DNA from 3 places in the Leptolyngbya sp. GB1-A1 genome. Region 2 is predicted to be linked to each of the others. Evidence: predicted binding sites of a transcription regulator. Region 2 holds the regulator's gene; each other region holds the start of a gene.
The links. Region 2 encodes NtcA, which controls nitrogen genes in cyanobacteria. Its sites were predicted from a motif close to TTTGTANNNNNNNNTACAAA; they were not measured.
Positions count from the first base shown of each region.

Region 1 (7,935 bases), on a different contig from region 2:
GGATAATAATTCAAATCCGCCTGCATCAGGTGATGGGGACGATCGCAAATTGTAATTTCTTCCAAGGATTCCCAGTGAAGCCGCTGGAAAAACCGCACGTTTTGAAGCTGAACCGTCGCCAGAAATCGCTCGCAACCCCAGGTGTTGGCTGTTGTGACTGCCTTGTGAATTAATCCTTTGCCGATCTGCCAGCCTTTGCGATAGTTGCAGTGTGTTCCCAGTCGTCCGCCGTACCAGAAGCCAGGTTGGGTTTCATAGATTCGCACCACCCCGACGATCGGATTCCGTTCATTTTCCAAGCTTTCCTGCAAATGCACAGCCACGATCGGATAGGCAGTCTGATCGATTTCATCCAGGTCGCTGTCCTGAAAAAGCCGCTGTTCGTCTACAAAAATCGAATGGCGCAGGGCAAAATAGGCTGCAATTTCATCAGGCGTTGTTGCAAGCTTGAACTGATATCGATTCATATTTGCTGAACCTGAAGTGATGCGTGATTTCGGGAAAACTTCAAACTCTTTAAGAGAAGGTACGTCTAAACCTCATACGTCGAAAGCGCAGAACAAGCCCCACACTTCGCACACCCCGCCTTCATTTCTGCCGAGCGCAGCCCGGATTGCTTCAGCATTGCGCCGACTCGCTCGTAAAGCGTCTGCATAAATTCACTTTGAGGAGCCGGATGATTTGCCAGAGGCGTTCCCGTAATTGGTACAAAAGGCACAACAAAGGGATAAACGCCGATCTGAATCAATCGATCGCACATCTCCAAAAGTGTCTCTAAGCTATCTCCCAAACCTGCTAGTAAATAAGTGCTAACCTGTCCCCAGCCAAATACCTGAACCGCTGTCCCAAACGCATCAAAATAATGGGCTAAAGGCACAGATGCTTTTCCCGGCATAATTCGCGATCGAATCTCTGGATCAGCGGCTTCCAGGTGCATTCCTAAATTTTCAACGCCTGCATTTTTGAGGCGATCGAACCAGGCAAAATCGTCGGGCGGCTCGCACTGGGCCTGGATCGGTAAGTTTACCCTGGCTTTGATGGCTCTGGCGCATTCAGTCAGGTAGGCTGCGCCGCGATCGGGCGTATTGGGCGTTCCAGTGGTCATTACCATTTGCTTGATACCGTCTAGCCGCACGGCTGCTTCTGCGACCTCTGCAAGCTGCGCTGGCGTTTTGCGAGCGATCGTTCTGCCTGCTTCGAGCGATTGCCCGATCGCACAAAATTGACAGGACGTTGCAGCATCGCTGTAGCGCATACAGGTTTGTAGCACGGTAGTTGCTAGCACATCTCGACTATGAAGCAGCGCAATCTTCCAGTAGGGAATGCCCTCTGCCGTGGTCAGACCATAGAACTGGGGCTGTTGCGGAAATTGAATCGGAGCGATCGGTTCTCCCTGGTGTTCTAACAGCATTTCGGCTACTTTGCCGTTTTCCGTCAGGGCAATTGTGCCATCCACTCTCACGCTGTAGGGTGACTGTGCTGCCGGACTGTTGAAGATTGGAACCATTACCGTTGTGCCATCCACCGTCACGGCTTTATGATCCGACGGGCCTGCCCCACCCTGACGACCCGATGCACCCACATCCGAATCGACTAGCTTCAGACCATAGGACTGAAGTTCAGTAATCAGCGTTTGCTTATTCATAGTGAGAATGATGAGTGAATGATCGGGCAAATCAGGTGTCGATTGCTAAAGGCGTTTCGGATGATGCCAAAGAAGACGGGAAAACCGATTGAGAAGATGAATCAGGAGATACTGCGTTTAACATTGTCCTTGCCTCAGGATTCATCTGCAATTGCAGAAAATCAGGACGGGCATAGTGACCGACCGAATCCATCATGCGCTTGCGTTTGGTGATCAGCGAGAAGTCGAGATCGGCAACGATCATGCCCTCGCCTTCGGTAATGGGCGGACAGAGATGATTGCCTTCGGGACCAATAATGGCAGTATTACAGCCGCCGCTTAGCACCCGCTGAAGCTTTTCATCAGTGGTAATTTGTCCGACCTGTTCCGGCGAGAGCCAACCTGTTGAATTAATCACAAAACAGCCTGACTCCAGCGCATGATGGCGAATCGTAACCTCAATCTGATCAGTAAAAATCTGCCCTACCAGGGAACCGGGAAACTGGGCGCAGTGAATCTGCTCATGCTGTGCCATCAGCGCGAAGCGAGCCAGGGGATTGTAATGCTCCCAGCAGGCAAGCGCGCCAATCCGCCCTACCGCAGAATCGATCGCCTTCAGCCCTGATCCATCTCCCTGCCCCCAAACCATGCGTTCGTGATAAGTCGGCGTGATCTTGCGTCGCTTAAGCAGCAGGGTTCCATCTGCATCGAAAATGAGCTGTGTGTTATAGAGGGAGCCATGATCGCGCTCATTCACACCCAGTACCACAACCATGCCATAGGAACGCGCCGCACGGCTTACGGCATCGGTGACAGGTCCGGGAACGGTTACAGCTTCTTCGTAGAGCCGCATGTGTTCCTTGCCCATTAGAACCGGGGGCTGCACAAACGAGAAGTAGGGATAGTAGGGAATGAACGTTTCTGGGAAAACGACAATCTGTGCTCCTTCTTTTGCAGCCTGGGCGATCGACTGCAACACTTTCTCAGTTGTACCATCCCGGTTAAACAGCACCGGACTGATCTGGACTGCTGCGGCGCGAACCGTGCGTGAGTAATCCATAGAATCACAAATTGCGGATGCAAACGGTGGGGAAATTTAGCCCAGTTTGTCCTGAATCCGAACTGGAGATTAAACCGTCCAGGTATCGAGGATAAAAGCGTTGTCTTTGCGGTGCATCAAAATGATGTCTAATACATCAAGCGGATTAATCGGGCGAATGCCGGGAATCAGTGAGGGTTCGCCGTGTCCGTACAGGGCTTGCAGCGCAAAACGGCAGGCATAGACTTTACCCCCTTCTGCCATGAACTTGCTGAGCTGATCGTTGAAATTTTGGTGTCCGGGGAAAGCAGAATCGCCCAACTTCGGGAAGCCGCGCTGCACACCGAGGGTCACGCCCGGGCCATAAAGCAGCACCGATGTTTCAAAGCCTTTTCGCAGCAGACGAGTTGCTTGCAGCAGATTCACGAACCCGATCGATCCTTCAAAGGCAACGGTGTGAAATGTTACCAGTGCTTTCTCACCCGGTTCTGCTTTGACATCAGGAAATACTTTCTCTTCATAATCGACAAAGAAATCACCAACTTGATGGGCGGGGGCTGTTACTTCAGGCATACCATTTTCCTTTGTGGATTGGTTTGTTGATTGGATCGACGTGTTGTCAGATTACGAGGTTGTTCACACAATATTTTGTATCTTTAACTACGGAGCGTCAAGATTTGGCGATAGGGTCAGGTGCGCGATCGAGGGTGGGGAAAGAATGCTGCGATCGGGGGTTAGAACCTGTTTAAATCGATAGGTCATTGAGATTGTGCGATTAAAACGAACTCTGTCTCCCCTCTACGAACCCAACAAAAACTCATTCACCACGCTCCAATCCTGCGCCACGACCACTCGTTTACGAGCCACCATATAGTCCGCTAAATACGTCGCATCTCGCGCAATTCCTGAAAATCGCCCAGAGCCCCAGGTATAAAGCCAGGGCAGCCCCAGAAAATACAGTCCCCAAATGCCAGTCACGCCGCGATCGTGTCCCGGATAGCCCTTTCCATCAAACACAGGCACTTCGATCCAGCTAAAGTCCGACTGATATCCTGTACACCAGATTATCGTGCGGATATTTTCTTGCTCGTAGTCGATCGCCAATGAATTCTCGATGGGTTCCCAAACCGGATGATAGGGAGGCTCGATCGGCGCATCGATTTGATTCTTTTCGATAAACGTATCAATTGTTTTTTTGATGCTTTCGGCGACGGCATCTGCCTGATCCAGATTGTGTTTCAGGTCGTTTTGAAACTGGAGCTGGGTTCCTTCAGCTGCTTTCAATTTACCGTGCAGTTTCATGCCTTCTCGCGCAAACTGGCGCAGGTCAATCTCGCGTCCGCCGTCTCTGCCTGTCACATAATGATTGGCTTTTGCCCGCACTTTCTCTTTTTGCGGATGCTGATCGATCGGCAAATCGTAATAACCCATTTGATCAAGCCAATCTACTACATCTTTGCCGCGATATCGACGAGGCGATCGAGGCGCACCGCCCACGCACAAATGCACCTGTCTCCCTGCAAGATGCAGATCCTCTGCAATTTGACAGCCCGATTGTCCAGTGCCCACCACCAGCACCGCTCCATCCGGCAAAGATTCGGAATTTCTGTACTCAGAAGAATGGATCTGATGCAGCGCAGGCAGACATTCGGCAAGACGCGGAATGCGAGGTACATGGTAGCCGCCGATCGCTACAACGACCTGATCTGCCGTAAAGTCTCCGATCGAAGTTGTGACTTCAAACTGTTGCGCTTCATTTCTGCAAAGTTTTAGCACTTCTACGCCTTCTTTGAGAGGTGGTTCAAATGAGGCGGCATAGCGTTCGATGTAGCACACAATTTCTTCTTTTTGCATGAAGCCCTGCGGGTCATTGCCGGGATAGGGAAAACCGGGAAGCTGGCACTGCCAGTTCGGAGTGACCAGGCAAAAACTGTCCCATCGCTTTTCGCGCCATGCGTAGCCAATCTGGTTTTTCTCAAAAACGATGTGGTCAATGCCGCGTTCTTTCAGGCAATAGCTCATCGACAGACCCGCCTGTCCGCCGCCGACAATAATAGCTGAGTAGTGATTGCTCATAGCTGCTGAGGTGGAATGGGTGATGGGGAAATGAATACAGCGTTTACAGTCTATTGATAAACAAAGGGATGGGAGGGCGAAGTTCCACACCGGGAAACCTCTGCATCCCATTTAAGTCCTTGAAGAAGTTGCTGTAGATAAACTTACTGTCAGCCTAGATTTTTTATCTATGAAGTCTTTGTATTCTCAGATACGAAATTCCCAAGTCTATTGATATTGGCAGGTGCAGTTCGACAAACTAAATCCATCCCTGCTCGATCGCTTTATAAACTGCCTGATAACGAGTCTTGGCTTTGAGCTTGGTAAGAACGTTGTTGAGATGAAATTTGACGGTGCTTTCGCTGATGACGAGCTGATCGGCAATATCTCGATCGCGGTGCCCCTGAGTCAGGAGCCGCAGGATTTCCAGTTCTCGATCGGACAAGGCAACTGCTGGAATCCCCCAAGTCTGTCCCTGCATAACGGCTTCAACCGCCTGCCGAAACTGCTCTGGCTGAAGAGAAAAATCAACCCTTGCCCGGATGTCGGGGGGATGCGATCGCGATCCGCTGACCCAAATTACTTTTCGAGTGGGGGAAACTGCCTGAATCTCATCGGTGAGGAGTGGCGCGTCCTGATCATCGCACAGTGTTAAACCTGCGGTGGTTGCCAGATGGGTGAATGCCAGTTGCAGCACAGGCGATGTACACAGCACTTGCAGTTTCAGCTCCGAGCGCGCCTGAGCATAAGGAATATTTAACGTAATTTGGGTGGCACGCTGATCAGAGGTAGGCTGGGTTTGCAGAATGCCGCCCAATCCGGTAACGAGAGGATGAATTTCGGCAAGGGCGATCGAAATCGAAATCTCAGGATCGGTGTCAGGGTCGGCGGGCACAGTAGGAATAGGAACAGGAATAGGAACGGTTGCTTCGCAGTTCCCTGAAGGGGTAATCGCTTCCAGGGCAACAGTGGTGTCACTGTAGATCAAACGAGCATAGGTACAGCGCAGATGGCTCAAAACCTCAGCCGTTTTTAACACTAGATAACTTCTGGAAGTGGATAGGGGCTGCTCGGTTCCCAGCAGCGTCAATCGGGAGTTTTTGAGGATTTCGGCTAGCTGATCAGACAGGGCAAGCGGACGCATCGGCTGAGCTGCTAACTGCCAGCGTTGCTTCTCTTTCTGGTACTGAATTGCAGTATCTAAGGCGATCGTCACGATCGTGCAGAGGGTTTGCAGCACTTCCAGAAACTCAGGTTCGAGTGGGTGATGACTGAACATTGCCAGCACCCCGATCACTCGATTGCCGATCGCGAGCGGATATCCAGCAAAGCCGCGAATTTGATTAGCAACCGCCCATTCCCGATTACCGACCCACGGCTCCGCAGGTAAATTGTTGCTCAGGAAGGACACTCGGTTTTGCGCGATCTTGCCAACTTTGTAGGCTCCCATTGGAACTCGCCCAAAAAAGCCATCGGTGCGCGTGTACATTCCTGCTGATGCCACCAGTCGCAGCATGGTTTGATCGGGTTCCAGCAGCCAGATTCGTGCAAAGGCACAGCGAAACCGATCGACTAATCCCTGAGCCACACAACAGGCGATCGGCTCTGGCTCCAGGCATCCAGAAAAGGACTGAGCAATTTCGTTGGCTTGCTGCAAGTCCAACAGAACTCGTGTGGAGTCCAGCAGACCGCCTGATAGGCTTGCCATAGTGTGAAAAGCAAGTAGTGAACCCATCATCTCCCATTGAGGCGCAGTTTCCCGTCTACCTCTGTATCCGCGATCACAGAATGCCTGCTTCTGGCCGAAAACAATTCGCCCGTCTTTAGAGAGGTGATTCAGCCGCTCACCCATGCCTACGATGAAAGCTGCACTAGATCGCCAGGGAGCAACGATGCAAACTCAACCACATACCACCATGCCCACCCGACCGCTCGGTGACTCTGACCTTCATATTACCCCGATTGGCTATGGAGCTTGGGCGATCGGTGGTGGAGATTGGCAATTTGGCTGGGGTCATCAGGAAGACCAGGACTCGATCGCTGCAATTCATCGGGCACTCGATCTGGGCATGAACTGGATTGATACTGCCGCGATTTACGGCCTGGGACATTCTGAGGAAATTGTGGGGAAGGTGCTGAAAGAGCGATCCCGCAGGGCTGCGGGCATCGGTGCCCGGTCGGAGCGTCCCTATGTGTTCACCAAATGTTCGATGATCTGGAACGAAGCGCGTGAAATTAGCCGCAGCTTAAAAGCTGATTCCCTTCGCCGCGAATTGGAAGCTAGCCTGCGCCGCCTCCAGGTAGAAACGATCGATCTCTATCAGATTCACTGGCCCAATCCAGACTCAGACATCGAGGAAGGCTGGAGTACACTGGCAAAGTTTAAAGAAGAGGGAAAAGTCCGCTACATTGGCGTTTCAAACTTTAGTGTGGAACAGATGCACCGCGCTCAGGCGATCGCTCCCATTACCTCGCTTCAGCCGCCCTACTCGCTGGTAAAACCTGGTGTAGAGCAGGAAATTTTACCGTTCTGCCAGCAAAATAATATTGGCGTAATCGTTTATTCGCCGATGCAGTCTGGCTTGCTGACCGGAGCCATGACCTCAGAGCGCATCGCTAACCTGGCAGACGACGACTGGCGCAAGAGTAGCTCTGAATTTCAGGAACCGCGCCTGTCTCGTAACCTGAAACTGGTTGAACTTCTGCGGCAAGTCGGACAGTCCCACGGACGATCGCCCGGAGAAGTTGCCATCGCCTGGACGCTTCGCCACCCCGCTGTCACTGCTGCGATCGTGGGAGGACGGAGCGGAAAGCAGGTTGAGGGCATTATTGGCGCGGCTCAATTTCGCCTGACCGAGGAAGAACTCCGTCAAATTGATGGCTTTCTGCGGGAAAATCCTTAAGTTGATAGATTAATCATCTAGACCAATTGCTGAGTTCGTGCGGATAGCGATCGAGCCAGGCTTGTTGGATGCCTAAGGATTGCAGCAAATCAGCAGTAGAGAAGTATCCCTCCTGGAGAATGGCGCGAATCCTCCAGCGAGGGTTGAAGGCAATTTCTGGATTTTGAGAAATGAGTGCTCAGAATTCTTCTGATGATAAGAAACTTGTGCAAATCCATCAGAAAATTCAGATTTTATCGATTGAAATTGTGCCTCGAACTGCCTCTCTACCCCAACCGTGCTAAGGTTTAAGTTGATATCGGTTTTGATGGGGA
Region 1 covers NZ_JAMPLI010000030.1:4,480-12,414, reverse strand. Annotated here, with positions in the region: gene NDI45_RS21725 (MSMEG_0567/Sll0786 family nitrogen starvation N-acetyltransferase) at 1-467, opposite strand, end outside; gene NDI45_RS21720 (MSMEG_0568 family radical SAM protein) at 533-1,645, opposite strand; gene NDI45_RS21715 (Nit6803 family nitrilase) at 1,677-2,684, opposite strand; gene NDI45_RS21710 (MSMEG_0572/Sll0783 family nitrogen starvation response protein) at 2,754-3,236, opposite strand; gene NDI45_RS21705 (MSMEG_0569 family flavin-dependent oxidoreductase) at 3,462-4,739, opposite strand; gene NDI45_RS21700 (LuxR C-terminal-related transcriptional regulator) at 4,978-6,426, opposite strand; gene NDI45_RS21695 (aldo/keto reductase) at 6,635-7,621, shown strand; cobalamin riboswitch at 7,904-7,935, shown strand, end outside.
Region 1: NDI45_RS21705 (MSMEG_0569 family flavin-dependent oxidoreductase) is a predicted target of NtcA. The motif match lies at 4,917-4,936, and genes of this name have one in related genera.

Region 2 (7,935 bases):
CCCGCGTTCGCTGCAACCAAGCCCGCGCCCTGCTCCACAATTTTGACGGGGCCGGCGACCTGCCCTGCCATCGAGGAGAAGTTGGTGATTAGACCAATAAATCCATTCACCGTGGCAAGAAACATTCCCTGAAACTGCTTTGCTGCCAGTCCCAGCACCTCAAAAACGCCATTGGGGCGGCGATACTGAGTTGCATTGATATTGGGGGCAAGCTGTACGCCGATTTTTGCGACGCCATCTTCTCCCGCTTTAGGGGTAACGCTGAGATCAAGCTGTTGATTGCCTCGCTGCACGGTAAATTCAACAGGCTGATCCGGACTGGTGCGAATCGTTTCCATTAGCGATTTAACGGCGTCCTGAGAGGCTCCCAGCGGCTGATCGTTAACTTCTAGGATAATGTCTCCTGCCTGAAGCCCTGCCCGTGCTGCCGGAGATTGTTGAGAAATGATTTCTGGAATTACGACGCCCGGCTGATAATCAAACTGTTCAGGAATGCCGATCGTCGTGAACTGCGCCACAAACACCAGATAGGCAAAAATCAGATTGGCAATCACGCCTGCACTAATTACAATGGCGCGATCAAGCACCGGACGGTTTTTCAGCAGATTTGGATCGTTGGGCGGAATTGTACTATCTGGGTCATCGTCGGGAAAGCCAACAAAGCCACCCAGCGGAATCGCTCGCAGCGCGTATTCGGTGCGCTCACCCTGGTACTTCAGCAAAATCGGACCAAAGCCGATCGAAAATCGATTGACGTGAATTCCTTGCAGACGAGCTGCCAAAAAGTGCCCCAGCTCGTGAACCACAATTAACAGGGCGAGAACTGAGATTGTCGCTAATACTGACATAGACCCAGATTAATAAATAGAACCATCTGTAGTCCATTCTAAAGGGCGGTGAGGATTACTACTTCTACCCTGAGGGTTGGGTGGGGGAGGGGGAGATGAGGGGTGAATGGTTATCAGTGTAATTGTCTAACTCAGGTTCTGTTGGAATCGCAAGCTTTCTCCGTTCGGCAACGTCTGTTTGCGTCCGATCGCAAGCCTCCTGTTCCTTTTCTCCAGAAGCATTCGCTTAGGATGAGGTTACTTGGGAAATGAAAGTTCTATCCCTTGTCCTTCCTGTCCTTCTGGGGGCATGGGTGTTTTGAACAGCGACACAGCCAACTTTAAGTGAACTGCTGGCTGAGCGTGACTGGATTGTGAACGGTAATTCTTTTCTTGTGGATCGAAATCATTTGATCCTGACGCAGATCGCCGAGCAGCCGAGTCACAGTGACCCGCGTTGAGCCGATCGCTTCCGCAATTGCCTGATGAGATAGTTTGAGGTCGATCGTAATGCCCTCGGTGGTGGGCATGCCGAAGTCGCGGCAAAGAATCAGCAGGAAGCTGACCAGACGTGATCCCATGTCGCGATGCGCCAGCGTTTCGATCATCATCTCGGTTTGCAGAATTCGGGAGGATAACCCTTGCAGCATCAGCATACAGAGATCGGGGTTTTCCTTCAGGGCTTTCTCGACTTGCTCGATCGGCACAGACAGCAGCTCAACGGGCGTAAAGGCAACGGCATGATAGAAGCGATCAGCACGTTGCCCGGTGATGAGCGACAGAACGCCAAACACGCTGTTTTCACGGAGAAGCGCGACCGTAATTTCCTCACCTGCTTCATACACGCGAGATAGTTTGACTGCCCCTTTTTGCAGGAAGTAAACTCGCTCGGCAGGGTCGCCGGGAAAGAAGATTGTTTTGCCACGATCGTAGGCTTCAACAACAGGTGGAAAAGCACTCCCGCTTAATTGACGAAAGACGTTTGCCAATGGCTTATTTGGTGCAGCTACCATATCCCTTCCCCCAGCCCGCCTTTGAAGATTTCATCTTACCGCCACCTGCTACCAATAAGATCATTCGTTCTAGCCCAATTGGTTCTAAGCGATTTTTACCCCCTGTCCTTCACTCTGGTGTGGAGCAAGTAGGGTTAAGCCAAATGGGATATTGGAACTTCTGTGATAGCTTTCTGACTTTAAATTACTAAACTTAACTCTGAGCGGATTTTTTGTATTAAGTAATACATATCTAGCCCAATCTTGGTCTGAGTGCTGAAAAAGTCAGATTTTAAGGCGAAATAGGGGCAAAAAGTTCCTGTTAAAACCGACTGACTGAGACTGATCGATTGAGACTGATATTGCTCCAGCAGCTCAAGACAATGCTTCCAAAATTGGATTTGCGAGGGTCAGCAGTGCCAGTTTTGTGAAGGATGTTTTCTAATGCTCTATTTCCCAATTAAATATCACCATTGATTCTGCTGAAGGGGAAACGGCTTCGCATTGTTGTTTGGCGAAACGTTGTCTTCTCCTGGCTAACAGGCTCCCCGACGATTAAGCACAACCTGGATAGTTTTGAAAATCAGCCCTAAATCATAAGCGATCGACCAGCGTTCCTGATAGCGCAAATCTAATTTCACGATTTCCTCAAAATCGGTTACGGTTGATCGACCATTTGCCTGCCATTCTCCCGTGATGCCTGGCTTTACCTCTAGCCGCTGCCAGTGATGAGCTTTGTAGCGGCTCACTTCATTTAGCGTAGGCGGGCGGGTTCCAACCAGGCTCATCTCGCCGCGTAGCACGTTCCAGAATTGTGGCAGCTCGTCTAGACTAGTACGCCGCAGAAACCGTCCTACTCGCGTAATACGAGGATCGCAATTGTTCTTAAAGATGTAGCCTTGCGCCTGATTTTGAACCTGATGCTGAAGTTTCTCGGCATTCACCACCATCGAGCGAAACTTCCAGATGCGGAACGTTTGTCCGCGAAACCCGCATCGCTCCTGGCTGTAAAAAATGGGGCCGGGATCGCTGATATAGATTGCTACTGCGATCGGGATCAAAACCAGAGCGGTCAGCGTTAAGCCAACCCCTGCGCCCAGAATATCGATCGATCGCTTAGTTCTGCTCTGAACCGAAGGATGAATCTCAGATGCAAATGACGGCAGTAGGGTAACAAATTCAGAATGTGTGAATGACATAGCGCAGCAGCCTCTAGACAACGCCCCAAAAGAGGCAAACCAAAGAACAATTGATTGAACCAGAGCAGTGAGCGCGCCCTTAAACCGCAATTTCGGCAGCTTTGCGCTCTGATAAAAGCAACTGATGAAACCAGAATGCGCTTTGATTCAGGGGCAAGCAACAGCGAAGGTTTCGCTTTATCAACACTTCAAGGACAGCTTTAGAAATAGGGAGCTTCTCCGGGAAAATTACCAGGCAATTTCCACAAGGTTTTGCCTTCCGTGGTTAAGATCCTGGTATGGAGATTCAGTCTGCAACGTTATACATCGTAGGAACCCCGATCGGCAATCTGGAAGACATGACCTTCCGGGCGATCGAAGTTTTACGTCAGGTTGATTTTATTGCGGCAGAAGACACTCGTCACACTGGAAAGCTGCTTCAGCACTTCCAGATCAAAACGCCGCAGATTAGCTATCACGACCACAATCGCCGTAGCCGCCAGGATGAGCTACTGCGTCGCCTTCAACAGGGCAATTCGATCGCGCTTGTGACCGATGCCGGAATGCCAGGCATTTCCGATCCCGGCTATGAGCTGGTAAAAGCCTGTATCGAGCAAGGAATCCCTGCCGTACCGATTCCGGGAGCTTCTGCTGTGGTCACTGCCCTGAGCGCAGCTGGGCTTCCCACCGATCGCTTTGTCTTCGAAGGATTTTTGCCCACAAAAGGCACAGAGCGTCAAGCGCGGCTCATCGCATTGCAGAGCGAAACTCGCACGATCGTGTGCTACGAGGCTCCTCACCGACTGCGGCAGACTTTGAAAGATTTGCGGGAAGAGTTTGGAGGCGATCGGCAAATTGTGCTGGCAAGAGAACTTACCAAACTGCATGAGCAATTCTGGCGGGGAACCCTGGCAGAGGCAGAGCAGCACTACCAGACTCAGGAAGCCTACGGTGAATTTACGCTGGTGATTGCCGGAGGCCAGCCCGCCACAAGGGTTTTATCTGAAAGTGCCCTTAAAACTGAATTGCAAGAGCTGCTGCGGCAGGGAATGTCTCGCTCTCAAGCGAGCCGTCAGCTTGCCAGTCAAACCCATTTGCCTCGCCGTGATCTCTATCAGCTTGCTCTGTCGCTGGAAGACGTGTCGCTGGAAGATATGTCGCTAAAAGATTTGAAGAAGACACGATAATGGAAAGCAGCTCTTTTCGGGAGGTCGCCGATCGGGAAGGGGATGAAGACGATCGTAACTCTGTCTCAGCAAACCGCTTCCCCCAAATGCCTCGTTCCTGATGCTATTCCGTCGTTTCACCCAGTGATAATGTCTCGAATTCCTATGCCTTTCCGCTCTGCTCCGCTCAACTTTGGCTTTGTGCTGCTGAGCACCGTTCTGCTCGTGTCAAGCTGTAATGGCTCTGGCAATCAATCGATTACTGCCTCTCCCGATTCCAGTCCTTCGATCGCTGCTTCTCCCCAAACTGAAACTCCTTCAGCCAGTGCCAGCCCGGATGTAGCTCCTACCGGAGAGGTTCAAAATACAACGATTTCTGACAAAGGGGTTGGGGCAGCTCAATTAGGAATCAGGCTGGGCGAACTGAAGCAAACCTTGGGAGCAACCGCAACGTTTACAGAAAAGTCGCCGTTTATGGTGGATTTTGATGCGATCGAGGTGAGCCAGGGCGGCGAGGTGCAGTTCTACCTGCTGCATCTGGCAAAGCAACCGTTAAAGGACAGCGATTTGATTCAGGGCATTCTCACCCGCAATCCCAAATACCGCACCGCAGAAGGGGTAGGAGCCGGAACGTCGATTGCCCAGGCAGAGCAGGCATATGGGAAAGTAACTCTGTCTTACAATACGCAGAATGAAGCAAGAGAGTATGCCCGCTTTGAGCGACAGCCTGTCCCCAACATTTCCTTCGCGACCGGGAACGGCAACCAGCAGACTGCGGGAGTTTATCCTGCTGCAAGCAGCGAATACAATGAAACCGGAAATTTTCGCCCGGATGCGAAGATTCAGTCTGTTCTGGTGGTCTGTCTAACCGATGTCTGCTCTGCGCCCTGACCCCCTTGATAACTCTCTGGAGCCCCGATGGCAAAAGTTCTGATTCCCCTGCTGACCGCCGTTTGGATTGGCGTGATCGCGATTGTTGCAATTCAAAACGCAGCCCCGATCGCCTTTCAGTTTTTGGGCTTTCAGTCGATCCAAATTCCGATCGGACTAGTGCTGGCGTTTAGCGTTGTTCTGGGCATGGCAGGGACCGCCCTCTTTCTACCGTTGGGAGGCAGGGATTAGAGAAGCGGTAGGTGGGTGAGTAGTGAGCGGGTAGGACAGACTAGATTGAGTAAATTTGCCCGTCGATGAGCAGGCGCGTAATGCCTTTTGCCTGAAGGTAGGGGGTCACTTTTTGAAACATTCGACCGTCTGGAACTTTGACAATACGCTGCATTCGACGGAGAAACCGCTTCGCCACGCGATGATTATCGAAAATAGGTAGAGTTTTCTCCTGAACTTCTCCGGGTGGAATTTGTCCCAGCTCAGCAAAGTCTTTGAGCGGACGAGTAATCAGCTCTGCGGAGCGATCGACCACTACATAGCAAGTGCGGGGAATCTGGGCCTCGGAGAGCGGCAACACATTTACCATGCCCTTGCCCTGGACGTGAACCATCTCGATCGGCACATCACCGCTCAGATCATCGTCTTCATCGTCGTCTTCGTCATCAAGGTCATCATCGAGATCGTCGAGGTCATCGTCCTCATCATCGAGGTCGTCTTCTAGCTCTTCGTCGAGCGTATCAGGACTGAGCGGTCGGCTCGTCAGGCTACCGTCAGACGGGATAACTGCCGCTTCTTCAGCTTCGTCGTCGAACTCTGGTTCCTGCTGAATTGTGAGCGGAACCTCGAGCTGGGCTTCGACAATTGGCATAGACACCGAAGCGGACTCTGTCAGAGTCGATTGCGATCGCTTGCGCTGGCGAGGCATTTCAATCGCGGGTTTTGGGGTTTCTGCTGCGTCTGCGGAATCTTCTGCAGGTTTGTCTTGTGCAGCACGATCGGCTTTCAGCACAACGGCTAATGCGGCACTGATTGCCTCCAGGTCTGGCAAATCATTAGTGTCCACTGTTCTGGCTCCCGATCGCTTTTGCTGCACCAGAACTTCATATTCCTGTTCTGGAATGCTTTGCTTGAGCAGACGGCTCACCGTACTGGTACTCACCCCATACTGAGTTGCCAAACTCGCAGCCGTCTCCTCGGATTGACGATAGCGATTTAGAATATCCTGCTTGTCAGATTCAGACAGTTTCTTCGGAGCCATGCCAGGTTTTCTCACCCAAAATGAGATGCGTCTTTCATTTTAGCTGCGTCGTCGTCGGGTTTGTCGTCGAGTCGATAGGTCATATTCTAAAGCAGCCCCGATCGCAAACAAGCAGCCGCTAAAAACCCAGAACACTTCGGGTAATGCCCCTGTTTCATACCCAGGAATATAGGTCACCGCATAGTTAAACCAGATGTCTGCAATATAGAAACAGAGAGCCGCCGCCGCAATACACCGCCAGGATAACGAGAACCGCCCACCCCAGAAAGCAAGCAACAGCATTGTTGCCATCACCACCAAAATCACATCGCCGATAATGTAGAGCCAGCTAATGATTCCAGCAAGAGGTTCAAGCTGCGACTCCATTGCGATTGCCCAGGCTGGGACATCTGCAACTTCTGGAGAAGCCGGATTCGGTATAGCAGGAAACGTATCAACGGCAGGTGTAGGGCTGGCATTGGTTGGGCTGGGTGCAGCCGCAACGAGCTGTTCAGCAGAGCTAGGCGCAGACCATTCAGCAGCAGTGGTGCTGGAAGGAGCAAAGGAAGCCGCGATCGTAATTCCCACGATCGTAATTGCTGCCAGGATGCCCCACTGAATGGGAGTGAGATTGAGGCGGCGAGTGAGCACTGCCCGCAGCATTCCCCAGCCCAGGAAGAGGTAGGTCAGAATATAAAACAAATCTCCAGGAGACACTTCAGGCGATTTGCCCAAGCCGATTTCCCAGTAGCCCAGAATCAAATTGCCGATGAAGTAAGTGAGCATGCCCAGCCCAATCGCCAGCCAGACGGTTCGACCACTCACAATTTGAGGGCTGCGCCAGTTGCGAAAGCAAAATAAGCCCGCTGCGAGAAAAGCAAGCGATTCAAAAACATAGGTGATCACGCCGTACCATTCGGGGCGTCCCTCTCCTGAGGGCGAAACGCTAAACAGCAGAAAGAAAAGAAGTGCCAGGACTGCCCAGGCGATCGCCGCGAGAACGATAGTTTGCGCCGAGAGCGCAAGTTTAGTTTTGGTATTCAAGGAAGGAACGGCTCCTCAATAGCGAACGGCAATTGAAGGCAGAAAGTGAAAGAGGACTTGATCATACTAAGCTTCTGGCATGAAGATGCAGATGAATTACAGATCGATATCAGCGTAGTTATCATGAACCGAGGGCAGCAATATAAGGGAAGAAGGTCAAAGGTCATTGGTTATTAAGTCACTGGTAGGCAGGCAATGGTCTCAGTTCAACTCCGCGGCGTGTAGACCGTAGACTTGAGGGGATATCTGAGATGGCTTACTGCCACAGCCTGCCGCCCGGCGATCGTTTTAGCCAGTTGAAAACTTGACTGCGCTCCTTGTCGGGGATGTCTTGCAGAGCATCCAGAACGCGATCGGTAAAGCTGGTATTGCCAAAATACTGCATTCCCAAGCGATAAAGTTCCCGCAGTAGCAAATTGAGATGATTTTCCTGCCAGGGAGGAAGGGCTAACCGTAGCGGATCAACGGTGAGCAACTGCTGAACTTCTGAGGGGGAACCCGTTTTGGGAAACTTGCCTCGCTGAAAAACGGCAGCAATCTCCTTTTGAAAATTGTTGACCTGACGTGCTCCCAGCAAATCCTCAATATCAATATAGAGAGCTTGCA
Region 2 covers NZ_JAMPLI010000029.1:39,235-47,169, forward strand. Annotated here, with positions in the region: gene rseP (RIP metalloprotease RseP) at 1-848, opposite strand, end outside; gene ntcA (global nitrogen regulator NtcA) at 1,169-1,840, opposite strand; gene NDI45_RS21610 (sugar transferase) at 2,356-3,018, opposite strand; gene rsmI (16S rRNA (cytidine(1402)-2'-O)-methyltransferase) at 3,297-4,184, shown strand; gene NDI45_RS21620 (hypothetical protein) at 4,329-5,054, shown strand; gene NDI45_RS21625 (DUF1049 domain-containing protein) at 5,082-5,285, shown strand; gene NDI45_RS21630 (hypothetical protein) at 5,326-6,306, opposite strand; gene NDI45_RS21635 (hypothetical protein) at 6,346-7,329, opposite strand; gene NDI45_RS21640 (Npun_F0813 family protein) at 7,586-7,935, opposite strand, start outside.

Region 3 (7,935 bases), on a different contig from region 2:
CAGTGCAGCAAATATCTCAGCCAATATCTCAGCCAATATCAATGATTCCTCCTCAACCCTTTCCTTCCCCTTTCATTCCTCTACCTCCCCACCTCCCCACCTTCCCACTCCCCCACCTTCCCACTCCCCCACCCGTCCCCCAAAGCCGTACACTAAAGGATGCTCTTTTTGTGTTCATAACCTGGGATTAAAACGTGCGTAAGGTCATCATTGCGGGTAACTGGAAGATGTATAAAACCCAGGCGGAGTCCCTGGAGTTTTTGAAGGCATTTTTAGATACGATCGCCGAGACACCGGACGATCGCGAGATTGTGCTGTGTGTGCCGTTTACTGATCTGAGCGTGATGTCCAAAAGCCTGCATGGTACGCGAGTTCAGTTGGGGGCGCAGAACGTTCACTGGGAAGTTGCAGGGGCATTTACAGGCGAAATTGCTGCCCCGATGCTGCTAGAACTGGGTGTGCGATACGTGATTATCGGTCATAGTGAACGCAGACAGTATTTTGGCGAAACGGATGAGACAGTAAATCTGCGGCTCAAGGCGGCACAGCAGCACGGTTTGATTCCAATTCTTTGCGTGGGCGAAACCAAACAGCAGCGGGATGCGGGCGAAACGGAAGCGGTGATTTCTGGGCAGCTTGAGAAAGATCTCGAGGGTATTGACCGAGAGCAACTGGTCATTGCCTATGAGCCGATTTGGGCGATCGGGACAGGCGCTACCTGTGAGTCGATCGAAGCCGATCGCATTATTAGTTTGATTCGGAAGCAGGTACAAAATTCTGACCTGTCAATTCTATACGGCGGTTCGGTTAAGCCCGGAAATATCGATGAAATTATGGCACAACCAGAAATCGATGGAGCATTAGTCGGGGGAGCTAGCCTGTCTTCAGCAGATTTTTCTCGACTGGTGAACTATCAAGAATAAACACACAGAAATAAACACAACTCACGTTTACGGATTTAAATCCTTTATTCGAGCCTCTATTTTAGGGGCTGTTTTTATTTGAATACTTTTAAATTCTTGCGCGAGTTGGCGCAGTTCTTGCTCATCCATGCAGGTTCGTACGGCAGCGAAAATTTCGTTTTCTTCCTCTTCGATATGTCCCATGATTAATTCTTTGAGTTCATCTAATCTTGCTTGAAAGGTTGGGTCGACGGGTGAAAGTTGTCTCATTTGCTCAAGCAAAACCATCGTGGTGCTGTGTTCTTCTTCTACGGTTTCTAAATAAACAGCAGTCTGCTCATATTCCCGCATTGATGGGTAGAAAACGAGCGTTTCACCGTAATGGTGCAGAAATAGAATACGATAAAGTTCTCTAAATCTTCGTTCTGCTTCGACTGCATGATTTGCCGCTTCCAGTGCATCAATTCGCTGCTCGATTGATCGATGCTCTGCCGCAAGCATCACCAGAATGTCTTGCTGAACTGAGGACTTAGTCGAGAATTTGGCCATACTGATTTTATCGATCGTTATTCCGAAACAGAGCGATAAGCGGTACAAATTAAACCTGTATCGCCTGAAGGACTTGCTTGAGAAAAATTAATTAGCTGACTGGCTTCTGAAATCGAACTTTTCGATTTGAAATATGAAGCAAAATAAGCAAGTAATTTTGCCTTATAAGCTAACGATCCCGGTTAAAAAATAGCCTCTAACTAAAAGTTGATCTCAATCCCGAGTTGGGGAGAACTTTGTAGGTTATCCTCCCCGCAGCGATTCGGATTGTACGACTGCTCAATCAATTCGATCGTCTGATGCGTAGATTATGATGAACCTAGGTAAAGATGCGCTTCCGCAATTCGCTCATCCCCATTGCTCATTAAATTCGGTTTAATTTCTTGATCTAACTTGGAGAGTTCAGGCAGTATGGTGCTTTTTGGATTTGGCAAAAAACAGAACCTTCCCTCCCCTGAGGAAGCCCTACCGGGACGCAGCACCCCAATTCCTGTTCCCGATCGCCACTTTGTCAACGGCAACCCTTTACAGCCTCCTTTTCCCGCAGGCATGGAAATTGCGCTGTTTGGTCTGGGCTGCTTCTGGGGTGCGGAGCGGAAATTCTGGCAGCAGCCTGGTGTGTTTTCGACTGCAGTGGGTTATGCCGCAGGCGCGACGCCAAACCCGACCTATCACGAAGTCTGCACTGGCATGACCGGGCACAATGAAGTAGTGCAGGTCGTTTACAATCCGGCAGAAGTCAGCTACGAAACCCTACTTAAGATCTTTTGGGAAAGCCACGACCCAACGCAGGGAATGCGTCAGGGCAATGATAGGGGCACTCAGTATCGCTCTGGCATCTACGCTTGCTCGCCGGAGCAGCGACAGCTAGCTGAGGCTTCGCGAGATGCTTATCAAAAGGCACTGCGCGAGTCCGGGTATGGCGAGATTACGACTGAGATCCTAGATGCGCCGCCTTTCTATTACGCTGAAGACTATCATCAGCAATATCTCGCTAAAAATCCAGGCGGCTATTGCGGTTTAGGCGGTACCAAGGTTTGTTTCCCACCGCAAGTTGAAGCTGGAAACTAAAACGATCGCAGGTGACGAGATCGCCTGAATCAGCATTCATTCAATAAGCATTAAAAAGGGGTAACCTGCACCTTTCCGCAGAATACCCCTTCTTTTGTCTCAAGTTTGAGTCTCAAATCCGCTCATTGCCTACTCTTGCGAAGTCGGGGGCGCACCTTCAGGCGGACGACGTTTGATCGGTTTGGTCACTTCAGAGCGTGGCTGAGGGGAAGGGGTCGGACGATCGCCGCTCTTAAATTGCGGTCTAGGTGCGCCGCCTTCTCGACTACCCGCATTCCACTTGCGCGGAGGACCACTCGGACGACGACCACCGCCGGGACCGCTAGGACCGCCTGAACCACCAGGACCACCAGGACGACGGAAGCGACCCTGCGGCTTTCTGCTGCCGTCCTTGCGCTTCTGAGGCGGAACCAGCCCAATCATCGTGCCCTGCTGCACAATCAGGTCGTTTTCCTGTCGCTGCACCTGCAAATCCCAGAAATAGCCAATCGCTTTTCCTTCCAGCGTTCCTTTCAAGGCAACTTTAAAGGCTTTGTCCTGAGTATCGCCCGGACGAGACATCCGCCGGATTTTAACCATCAGCCGCTCTTCTTCTGGAGCCTGGTAGATAATTTCGCCGCGAATCGAGAAGAATTTATCGTCTAGCTCCGAAGCAGGAACCATTTCGAGCAGTGAGTCTGAACCAGAGCTGCTAGAGCTTGTTTCTTCGGCAGTTTCCTCGGTGCTTTCCTCGGTTCCTTCTGCGCTCTCTTCTTCTCCCGCTTCCATCTCTAATCGATTCAGCTTTTCAGGCTCCCACACGCCGACAATTTGAACGTGCAGATCGTTCATTTTTTCGCGGGTGCGCGGATACACCACCCACAGGTGAGGCTGCTCCAGGTCAAGGTGCTTTTTAACCAGGCTCATCACGCGCCCTAGCAAAACCGCATCGATCGCCACGCCATCATCGGTCTGGATCAATCCACGGGTAAACTGTTCTTCTGACGGAACATAGGTGCCGCGCACTAAGCCGATCGCCCGATACTGCATCGGCTCGCTAGCGGGGGGAATCGGCTGAAGACGGTTAGACAGCAAATTGTCCAATGAAACATCGGCGGTACTCTCAGCTTCAGCCTCAGAACTTTCAGAAGCCGTTAACTCAGCTTCAGGCTGATCTGCCTTGGGCTGCTCTTTCAATTCAGAGGTAGCAGGCGCAGAGGAAGGCTGGGGAGTCGAGAGGGCTACTTCTCGCGCAACCGGACGCTTTGGCGGCGTGGGGGGGCGAAGCGGTTCTTCTTGAGGGGCGATCGGTTGAGAAGGCTGATCCATAGCGGGTTCTACAATAGGGTCGGCTGAAGGAGGTTCGGACGGTGAATGGGTATCCACCGATGACTCGGATGCTGAGGTAGACTTGGGCGACTGAGGATTTTTATTCTGGGCGGGACTCATGAGACCTCCTTGACAGCGGCAGGTAATCCGCTTACCGTTATGCACTACAGCAAATTTCTAGTCCTGAAGACCAGATTTCAATGCGGAATTAAACACTAGGTTAACACTCAGGTTTGATCTCCTTCGTGAAATGACTGAGACATTATTCTGAATCATTTCCTGTGGTAATTCGCCCTTTTCCTCTATACAGCTTCCTCTAGCTTAGATCAGGCTGTTCGGCGGCAAATTACCCCAAAGGAAGGTGACAGTTAGTGATCAGTTAATTGGGACTATGTTAGTAATGACAGTCGAGTTTGGGAATAGCGTGTGGCTGAAAAGAAAAATCGTCGCTGGTTAGCTCTGGTCGTTGTTTCGCTTGCAACGCTTGCTTTTGTTGCTGTACCGATCGTGGCTTCAGTATCGGGCGTGCTGAATCTGCAAAAACAAACGGCTTCCGCGCCTTCTCCCTCTCCGTCTGCCAGTCCAGGCTCAAGCGAAGAATTGATAGCCCAGGCACGAGGTTATGAAGCAGTGCTTCAGCGGGAACCCGACAATCAGACCGCTCTGCGCGGATTAGTCGATGTCAAGATCAAGCAGGGCGACATTCAGGGCATTATTGCGCCGCTCGAAAAATTGGCAGCGTTAAACCCTGATCAGCCCGACTATACCGTTCTATTAGCGCAGGCAAAACAGCGCACGGGCGATCGAGAAGGCGCAGCCCAGGCATACCGCAACATTCTGGCAACCCGTCCCGGCGATCTCAATGCCTTGAAAGGCTTGACCGATCTGCTACTTCAGCAGAACCGACCCGAAGCAGCGATCGGACTGTTAGAAGACACGCTGAAGACGGCAGACGAAGCAAACCAGGCAAAACCAGGCACGGTCGATACAGCTTCGGTGCAGCTTTTGTTGGGTGAAGTCTATGCAATTCAGGGACGATACGACGAGGCAGTTGCCATCTACGATCGAATTATTGCCAGCAATGCTCAGGATTTTCGCCCAGTGCTGGGTAAAGCGATCATTCTCAAAACCCAGGGCAAAACCGAGGAAGCTAAACCTCTGTTCACCTCAGCAGCCACTCTGGCTCCGGCTGAATTTAAAGATCAGATCAATCAGCTAGCGGCGGCTCCCAGCCCGACTGCCTCTCCTCAAGCTAGCCCCCCCGGAACTGCTCCTGCTAGCCCTGCCCCTGAAGCCAGTCCCACTCCCGCAGCATCACCTTCTCCCGCTCAATAAACCAGGAAACAAACTCCAAAAAACTGCAAGACAAGAAGGGGCTTTTGCCCCTTTTTTGATCGATTCTCTTGTAGCCTTTAATGTGGTTTAACGCGGTTCACTAGTGGGATTGAAGCAGAAAAACCTGAGGCTTATGCTCAAACCATGGATATCTTCAGGATTTCAGGCTAACGATTCTGACTGTCCCTTATTGCAGATTAAGGATAGCTGTCGCGATTGAGAAATAGTGCAGCGGCATAGGAATAATGCGGAGGCATGATACAAAAGAAGCCTACTCTGCAATCGAGAATAGGCTTCTGCTATTTCTAAATTATGCTAGAAACATCCCAGAGCATTCGCTCATAAAGCGTAGGATGGTTTAGCCAAGTGTAACCAATGCAGTTTCAAGAACTAATTCTTGCTGAACGGTTTGATTAGCAAACCCTAAGCTTTGAGAAATTCTAGCGGATGTACTCCTTTAGAACGCTGTTGCGGTTCGGGTGACGCAGCTTTCGCAGAGCCTTGGCTTCGATCTGGCGAATCCGCTCACGGGTAACGTTGAAGATCTGTCCAATTTCTTCCAGCGTCTTCATCCGTCCATCGTCTAAACCGTAGCGCAGCCGCAACACATCCCGCTCCCTTGCACTAAGAGTTCCCAGCACGTTTTCCAGGTCTTCCCGCAGCAGATTCTTGGAAACCTGATCCTCCGGGGTTTCACCATCGGATTCAATGAAGTCACCCAGGCGCGAATCCTCTTCTTTGCCGATCGGCGTTTCCAGAGAAATCGGAAGCTGAGCTGATTTGGCAATAAACCGCAGCTTCTCGATCGTCATCTCCATACGGGTCGCGATTTCTTCCTCGGTCGGCTTCCGCCCCATTTCCTGAGACAGTAGCTTGGTCGTCTTCTTGATCCGCGAGATGGTTTCGTAAAGGTGAACGGGCAGACGGATCGTGCGAGACTGATCTGCAATGGCGCGAGTGATCGCCTGCCGAATCCACCAGGTGGCGTAGGTTGAGAACTTGTAGCCTTTCTCGTGGTCAAACTTCTCAGCAGCGCGAATCAGACCCAGACTGCCCTCTTGAATCAAGTCCTGGAACGACAGACCCCGGTTCATGTATTTCTTGGCGATCGACACCACCAGTCGCAGGTTAGACTGCACCATTTTCTCTTTGGCGCGTCGTCCTTCATGCAGCCGTCTACGGAACTTAGGAAGAGGTTGATTAACCTCATTCGCCCATGCTTCCGGGTTGCGTTCTAGCTCTTGCGGAGTCCGATCGAGCTTTTCACACAGACGATCGCGAATGCGTTCTAGCTCCAGTAGGTCAGCGATTTTGCGTGCCAGTTCGATCTCTTCGTCTGCCCGCAGTAGCCGGATGCGACCGATTTCTTGCAGGTAAAGCCGAATTGAGTCTTCTGTATACAGTTTTTTCTTGGCTTGCGCCCGACGACGGGTTGCGCCCTTTGGGGTTTTGCCGTCTTCCTCCTCATCAGGCTGAGTGTCGAACAAGTCCTCTTCGTCGTCTCGATCCTCTCCTTCAATCAAGAGTTCGTCCAGGTCACTCTCGGCGGGGTCAATGGTTTCGAGTACGTCGTTAGCCTGGGTCATGCCGCGCTCCTCATGCTCCTTAGTGTCAATAACGTTGAAGGTCAATTAAGACCAGGAAATAGTACGACTGATTCTGAATCACTGATCAGCTGCTAGCGAATCTGTCCGGATATAGCCTACCCATTGGATTCAATATTCGCAGCAAACTCGCTTTCTCCGCTAACCGCCCACAGTTTCAGGTAGAAGCACTGCGAGTAGAAGCACCAAAACAAGTCTGCACTCCTCAACTTTAGCCAAGACTTCTCCGATTGTAACTTTTCTCACAAAAATTGCATCCTTTTTAATCTCATTCGTTGTGGGAATGTGATAAGGGCATTAGAAAAGCGCAATCAATAATAAAGCCTCTCGACGAGTAGAGTTTTCTTAACTTGCGTTAGCAGGGCAGTGCCTTGTTGGCATCCTAGCTGTAATCCTAAATTACTTACGGTGAATTGTGTACAAGCTCAGCCAACTTGCTGAACTCAGCGAGACTTTGTAATGAATTAGCATAACCGAACAATTGCGGAGTTGGGGGATTAGTAATCGGAGATCTCAATGGTTTAGGGGAAGTAAAGCTAGATTCAGTAAGCATTGTAAGATTTGTCGCAAAATGTGAAATAGACAAAGCTTCAGTTTAGACAGATTTTTCTTTCATAATTTCTGTGTTGAATTGTTTCTTGAAAGATTACTCTCTAGGCTTCAATTTTCGTTTCTATAAATCGCAGCACATGCCAAAAAAGCAAAAGTTTCCTTATCTGGTCGGTTCTAAGTGGACAGCGCAGCAAAAAACCTGGGGCTGGCGGCATTTTCAAGTTCTGAATCGAAAAAATGAAGGGCGTTGGGTTTTTGCAGAAATGGTGGCTGCTTGTGATCCAGCAGTTCGCTTTTGGCTGAATGCCCAGCAGCTTAAAGACCGCTCTCTTTGGCAGGCGGGGTGGCAATCGTTGCAGGAACAGGGCGATGGATCTTCGTCTTTACAGGAATTTTAAATAGCAAATCTTTTAGGGTATTTATCGCGAAAAGATTGAGGATAGTAAACAAGCTAGTCACACTAGAGTTGGCTCGCTAAAATGCAGAACAGGCAAGAAGTTATTTTTTCCCAAGAATTAAGATTGCCCTAAGTGCAGGGGTTAATCGCTGAGTTCAGAGCTGCATCAAACCGTTTTTCGCTGTCATTCGCTATGAGGATCTGTCCTGTGACTTCC
Region 3 covers NZ_JAMPLI010000004.1:121,369-129,303, forward strand. Annotated here, with positions in the region: gene tpiA (triose-phosphate isomerase) at 195-923, shown strand; gene NDI45_RS06140 (hemerythrin domain-containing protein) at 951-1,403, opposite strand; gene msrA (peptide-methionine (S)-S-oxide reductase MsrA) at 1,863-2,522, shown strand; gene NDI45_RS06150 (hypothetical protein) at 2,652-3,950, opposite strand; gene NDI45_RS06155 (tetratricopeptide repeat protein) at 4,257-5,165, shown strand; gene rpoD (RNA polymerase sigma factor RpoD) at 5,606-6,751, opposite strand; gene NDI45_RS06165 (TIGR02450 family Trp-rich protein) at 7,459-7,719, shown strand; gene NDI45_RS06170 (SpoIID/LytB domain-containing protein) at 7,927-7,935, shown strand, end outside.
Region 3: rpoD (RNA polymerase sigma factor RpoD) is a predicted target of NtcA. The motif match lies at 6,999-7,018, and genes of this name have one in related genera.